DNA from 3 places in the Halomonas sp. AOP30-A1-24 genome. Region 1 is predicted to be linked to each of the others. Evidence: predicted binding sites of a transcription regulator. Region 1 holds the regulator's gene; each other region holds the start of a gene.
The links. Region 1 encodes FNR, which switches genes on or off when oxygen is low (the NO sensors DNR and NnrR bind a similar motif). Its sites were predicted from a motif close to TTGATNTANATCAA; they were not measured.

Region 1 (2,272 bases):
CTGGATCAAGGTCGACTGGCTACCGTGAAAGGCGTACGATTAAATCAGGATGACCTAATACGAGCCGACGTTATCGAACGTTTAATGTGCGATATGCGCCTGGATTTAGCAGCGGTTAGCCGGCAATGGCAGGTTAACGCCAACGACTACTTTGCCAGTGCGCTGGAAAGCCTACGCACTGCTGAACAGGACGGGCTAATCGTTCGCTTGGATGATACGCTTGAGGCGACGCCAATGGGCCGTTTACTGATTCGCCAACTGGCCATGGCGTTTGATGCTTACCTTCCGGGGCACTCAGGCCAACGCTACTCAAGAATCGTTTAACCGGCGGCATCAACGCCTGCGGTAGATAGCCATTTAGGCAAAAGAGAAACAGGGAGATAGTCATGCTACCCTCGACAAGCCAACGACGCTCGCTTCTTCAAGAAGCACGCTGTCAGACCTGCAGCCTAAGCTCGCTTTGCCTTCCACTAGCGCTTGAGCTTGAAGGCATGGGGCAGTTTGATGCCATCATCAGACGCCGAGCACCGCTGAAAAAGGGCGAAACACTGTTTCGTCAAGGCGACCGTTTTACCAGTGTGTATGCCGTTCGCTCAGGCAGCCTAAAACAGGTAACCAGCGAAGGTAATGGCAACGATCAGCTCACTAACTTCTTTTTGCCCAGCGAGCTTGTCGGATTGGACGGCATTGACGAAGAGCACTACCCAGGCAGCGTGATTGCCCTTGAAACCACCACCATCTGCGAAATTCCCTTTGATCGGCTGGACCTGCTTTCAGAGGAGCTGCCGGAGCTTCGTGGTCAGCTGTACCGCAGTATGAGCAAGGAGCTTCGCGATGACCGGCGCATGATGCGCCTGTTGTCGCGCAAAACCGCCGACCAGCGGCTGGCCAGTTTTCTACTGACGCTTTCAGAGCGTTTTCGGCGTCGGGGTTACTCGCCTTACAGCTTTAGGCTTTCAATGGCGCGTGCGGATATCGGCAATTATCTGGGGCTGGCGGTTGAGACGGTCAGCCGTATCTTGAGCCGTTTTCAGCAGCAAGACGTGGTGGCCGTCTCAGGGCGCGAGGTTAACATCCTCGATATGCAGCGGCTTATAGCGCTTGCTGAAGAGGAAGAGCCGGTGATTAGCTCACGTTAAATGCTTCAATACGCCCCGCCATTAGCGCTTCCTGTTTGGCTTCCAGTCCCGCAAAGTCAAACAGGTCGCGGTCGGCTAGCTGCGAAGGCGCGACGTTAGTGACCGCTTTAAACATGCTTTCCAAACGACCCGGATGCTTTTTGTCCCACTCGGCCAGCATTTCCTTAACGACCTGACGCTGCATGTTCGGCTGCGAACCGCACAGGTTGCAGGGAATAATCGGGAACTCCATCAGGCGCGAAAACTCCGCAATATCCGCCTCTTTACAGTAGGCCAGCGGACGAATCACGACATTCTTGCCGTCATCGGAAAGCAGCTTGGGCGGCATTGCCTTCAGGCTGCCGCCAAAGAACATATTGAGAAACAGCGTTTCCAGAATATCTTCACGATGATGACCAAGGGCGATCTTGTTGGCGCCAATTTCTTCGGCAAACCCGTAAAGCGACCCGCGCCTTAACCGCGAGCAAAGCGCGCAAGTTGTCTTGCCTTCCGGCGTTTTTTCTTTCACTACCGAGTATGTATCGCGCTCCAGAATGCGGTACTCCACGCCGAGTTTTTCCAGATACCGGGGCAGTATATGCTCAGGAAAACCAGGCTGCTTTTGGTCCATATTGACCGCCACCAGTGAAAAATTCACCGGCGCATTGCGCTGCAGGTTGCGTAAAATCTCAAGCATGGTGTAGCTGTCTTTCCCCCCCGACAGGCAGACCATGATCCGATCGCCTTCATTGATCATTTGGTAATCGATAATTGCATTACCTACCTCGCGCCGCAGCCGCTTTTGCAACTTGTTGAATTCGCGTTTCTGTTTGGCATCCTCAAGCGCCGGCTGGCCTTGCAGGTCAGGCGTCGGTGCAACGGTTGCCGCGGCGGGGTCAAAATGATCAAGGTGTTGCATGATATAAGCACTGCCAATGGTAGAAGGAGCAGCCGCTATTCTAACAATACTCCCGCCGTTCACCCAACTGGCAAAATCACGTCGTTACTATGATCATAACTACGGTCATCACTATGGTTATCAATACGGTTATCAATACGGTTATCAATACGGCCATCGGCACAGGCACCACTACGCTAGAAGCTAACCCGACTGCGTCATATCACGCTGTAAGCGCATATACAGCAAGGCGCTT
Region 2 (2,272 bases), on a different contig from region 1:
TCGCGTCGGACTGATCACCTAATACAGCATTATTGTAGACACGTGGCGAGACACGTCCTTCCGTTTGTTCTGTAACCGCTTCAGCAAAGGCTTCAAGCGCTACCGTGTTGGGGTAACCGTCCGGGTGTATATTCCATCCCCTCCAGTTATCGGCTTGGGCAGAGACCGCAGCGGCTAATAGTGAGACACCTGTTAACGCAAACAGCGCTTGGCGACGGATATTTGTTGTTTTCATCACTTAAAACCTCTTGTTATTACAGGTGGTTTTTTTCCAGCATTTAGTAAGAGCGTGCTACACCTACTAGGCGTTCTAACTGCTGGCGTTGCTCAGGGGTCGGCATGGTTAAAGGTGCGCGGACGCTACCAGCCGGACGGCCGATAATATTCGCGCCTTCTTTAATCAAGCTAACTGCATAACCGGATTTTTGATCACGCAGATCAATAAAGGGAATAAAGAAGCCCGTAGTAATATTCTTAACCGTATCCTTGTCCCCTTGGCGTAACGCTTTGTAAAACGTTACTGCCATATCCGGAACGAAGTTAAACACCGCAGAAGAGTAGGTATTCACACCAATGGAGAGGTACGCTTCTGCAAAAATCTCAGCTGTGGGCACACCGCCTACATACACAAGGCGATCCCCTACCGTTTTAATGATCTTGTTTAGTGCTTGAATATCGCCCTTACCATCCTTGAGGCCGATAAGGTTCGGGCAAGCATCCGCAAGCGCCTGGACAGATCCGGCATTTAGAATGCCGTTACCACGGTTGTAGTAGATAATGTTGATGTTCGTGGCATCACAGATTTGTCGAGCATACTCGACCAATCCATCCTGCGGGCACTCTGTTAGGTAAGGCGGCATCAGCAAAATACCGTCTGCACCGGCCTCTTCAGCAGCAGTGGCAAACTCCTTACCCGCTTTTACGCTTAATCCAGCACTTGCGATCACCGGCAATTTACCATCAACGACCTCTACGGCCACACGGACAATCTGCCGATACTCTTCCAAGGTTAAATTAAAGAACTCACCCGTACCGCCTGCTACAAAAACAGCGGAAATATCATGACGGATAAACCACGTCAAACGCTCACGGTAGCTTTGCTCGTCAAACTGTCCGTTCGCATCGAAATCAGTGATAGGGAATGACAGCAAACCACCGCCTATTGCTTTGACTACTTCTTGTTTGGAAAACGTCACTGAAACGCCCTCATGTATGCCCAAGCCAATTGGTAATGAGTTAAAACCGTAGCCACTCAACACTCGTAATACATCATACAATATAAAAGGTAATCAACGAGAACATGCCCTGCAAGAAAAAAACCACTATGCTGCGACCAAAGTGCTAGCGCTCTTGGCACCTGCAAGAATTACGAAAATACACTTTAACCAGTGGAAACAAACCGTTGACCCACAGCTAACCAACAGACCCAATAATAACAGTGCAAGCTCATGCGTTAGCCTAGACAGCACTTAGTGGGAGGCTGCGAGCTACTCGAGGAGAAAGCGCTAACGAAGGGGCGATGACGGAGCTTTAAAACCAGACATGTGACCATGGGCTTTAGCTTTGGGGTTACACGTCAGTTCACCAGCGAACGGCTAAAAAACATCCAACTCCTGGCACCCTGAGGCTTTTTTTATATTGTTTGTGAAAACCTTTTTCATTCAACAATGTAAGCACTCACCTACTCAATCTGTAAGCCATTACTTACAGCCCATCGTCTTTTACCTACAACGTTAGGACTAGCATCAACCCTCAAAAGCGCCTACTATCCTCCGCCGCAGCCAATGCTGCGACGCACAACCAAAAATCCTCATAACAAGAACCGTTGTTAACTCCCCTGCTAACAGGAGTGCATGCTATGCAACACTCAATGACTCAGTACCCGGCCACTAATGCGGACATTATGGAAGTATGGGCACAGCACGCGCTTGCGCAGCGCGCAGCGTTTGATGCCTTTGCCGCTTATCTTTGTGATTACTAAAGCCCGCGGCTGTTTACCCCCTATCAACGCCTCCCCTTGGAGGCGTTATTTTTGTACCTGAGTACGCCATTCAAACCATCAATCAACTGCTAGGTAGCGTCACTTTCAAGCGCTGCTAAATAAGCCTCCTGCAGGATATACATCCGCTTTACGTCTCGGTATTTGCCGTTGATAAAGAACTCCTGAACCAGATGTCCTTCTTCGATGAACCCACTCTCTTCATAAAGATGAATCGCCTTAACGTTCTCCACTGCGACGATGAGAAACACCTTATGAAGGTTCAGGATGGTA
Region 3 (2,272 bases), on a different contig from region 1:
ATCGCCACCTTAAAAAATAACCGGCATAAATAGCCAGCAACCCGAAGACGACAAAGACAACAAACAGCACATGAACGACTAATATCGCATCCGCCATGAGTAGAAGTAGTGAAGGGGCCATATCTCTCCCAAGTAAAGCCTAGGCAGAGGAGGTAGCCTGTGTTTGCAGAGGCCACGAAACCTCTTAATTGCCGGTATGCTGAGCAAAAACCTCCTCGCCGGTTAAGTCTCTGGTAGCTTGAGAAAACGAGTAAAACGCTGGTTTTTGCTCAATAAATATCTGCTCCTCAAGCTGCCACTGGCCGTTATCCTCCAGAAGCCCCACAGGGATAGCATAGTGCCCGCCCTCTTTTAACCGATAAAACAGATGCGTCCCACACTGCTTGCAGAAACCGCGCTCGGCCCACTCTGAGGAACTGAAGATAGCAATATGCTCAGCCCCCTGGAAATCCACCTCGTTTTTGGACTCAACCGCAAACAGCGGCCCTCCACCCCACTTTCTACAAAGGCTGCAGTGGCAAACCGCTACATGGTGACTGTCTAAATGAGTTAAAAGCTGCACTTCACCGCAGAGACAGCTACCCCGATGCTCAATGTTGGATTGCATATGATCCTCCGTTAGATACGTAACACCGTCTATTCATGCTTAATAGAGCGAACCCTAAACCCCACCTTTTCTATATAGACAGTAGCAGGTTCTATATAGACAGTAGCAGGCCGCTTGGCTATGCGCTGTTAACGCGTAAAATTGCGCGATACGGCCTGCAGACCTGTTATCTACAGCGATATAAAACATCGTTGAGCGGGCATTTTTAATCGACCGTTTAGCGGCTTTATTGGGTTGCTCGGATACTTCCTTCTGACTGCCAAGCGTGCTTGCCTAAAATAGAAAACACATTTGATAAATACACAATTGTTAGCCATGGGCTTCCTTGGTAGGTTGATTTAAAACAACATAAAGGTGGCCCTTTCACCACCTGCGAACCAGGCGCTATGGACCTTCTACCTAACCTATTACGTGGAAGTACACAAAACGTCACCACCCGATGCTACGCCTCACACTAAACCGCTTCGGCCCACCTACCCCCTCGGCCATACACACGGTTTACTTGTCGTTGAGCGTTTGAGTCGCACATACTGCCTAGAGTAGCGCCACCAATAAAACGATAACCCTCTGACCGCGAAGACGAATATGACAACGAAGCTGAGTAAAGGCGCGCCAGAAAAGGCACAAACAATGAAGAAAAAACGCCCTATGCCGGATGTGTTCATCATCCTGTTTAGCTTTATGGTACTGGTACTGCTCGCCTCTTATATAATCCCCGCAGGAAGCTACGAAAGAACCAACAACAATGGCCTGACACAGGTCGCCACCGATAGCTTTCAGTACATTACTGCAGCGCCCCTGAACGTAATGGACCTGTTTACCGCTATTCAAAAAGGCCTGGTGGCGGCGGCTCCGCTGATCTTCTTAATCATGATGGTCGGCGGCGTGCTCAAGGTGATTGAGTCAACAGGCGCCATCAGCGCAGGTATTCACCAACTCATTAGCAAGGCCAATGGTCGTCGAAACGTTCTTATTTTTATCTTTTGCGCTACGTTCTCAACGCTTGCATCGGTTGGGGTAGGTGCCAACCTGGCCATTGCCTTTATTCCTATCGGGCTGTTTCTTGCCCGCTCAATGAAGCTTGACCCCGTTGTAGGCGTGGCCATTATCTTTTTAGGCTCCTACGCAGGCTTCGGTGCAGGCGTTTTTGACCCAACCGTTACCGTTGCCGGGCAAACCATTGCCGAGTTACCGCTGTTTTCCGGATTTATATATCGTGGCGTTATCTTTATTGTCTTTTTGACCGTTACCACGGTATACATCTGCCGCTATGCCAAACGTATCAAGCAGAACCCGGCTCATAGCGTGATGGGGGCAGACGCCTTTGATAACACCGAAGCCACACATGAGCCTGGCGCCCTGCCGCCCTTTACCTTTTCTCATAAGTTAGTGCTGCTGATATTTGCCGCTTCCTTTGTGTTTTTCCTGTACGGCGGTTTTAACTTCGGATGGGGAATCACCGAACTCTCTGCCACGTTTTTAATGGTGGGGATCGCCACGGCACTGATCGGCAGAATGTCTCCCAATGATTTTGTAAAACGCCTGATGAATGGCGCAAGCGAAGTCATGTACGGTGCGTTGGTGGTGGGTGTAGCCGCCGCTGTCATCGTACTGCTTAGACAAGCACAGCTCATCGACACCCTCGTGCATAGCGTCGCAAGCTCT

Region 2: the regulator FNR is predicted to act here: its motif matches at 1,403-1,416, upstream of kdgD (5-dehydro-4-deoxyglucarate dehydratase).
Region 3: the regulator FNR is predicted to act here: its motif matches at 941-954, upstream of ACT3TJ_RS16340 (YfcC family protein).

The regions. Positions count from the first base shown of each region.
Region 1 is NZ_JBQSXL010000003.1:70,399-72,670, forward strand. Features, by position in the region: gene hemN (oxygen-independent coproporphyrinogen III oxidase) at 1-324, shown strand, start outside; gene fnr (fumarate/nitrate reduction transcriptional regulator Fnr) at 387-1,139, shown strand; gene ttcA (tRNA 2-thiocytidine(32) synthetase TtcA) at 1,126-2,037, opposite strand; gene ACT3TJ_RS02575 (DNA polymerase III subunit epsilon) at 2,221-2,272, opposite strand, start outside.
Region 2 is NZ_JBQSXL010000010.1:103,344-105,615, forward strand. Features, by position in the region: gene ACT3TJ_RS07880 (TRAP transporter substrate-binding protein) at 1-235, opposite strand, end outside; gene kdgD (5-dehydro-4-deoxyglucarate dehydratase) at 279-1,196, opposite strand; gene ACT3TJ_RS07890 (hypothetical protein) at 1,859-1,981, shown strand; gene speG (spermidine N1-acetyltransferase) at 2,071-2,272, opposite strand, start outside.
Region 3 is NZ_JBQSXL010000038.1:21,502-23,773, reverse strand. Features, by position in the region: gene ACT3TJ_RS16350 (DUF2784 domain-containing protein) at 1-121, opposite strand, end outside; gene ACT3TJ_RS16345 (GFA family protein) at 185-607, opposite strand; gene ACT3TJ_RS16340 (YfcC family protein) at 1,193-2,272, shown strand, end outside.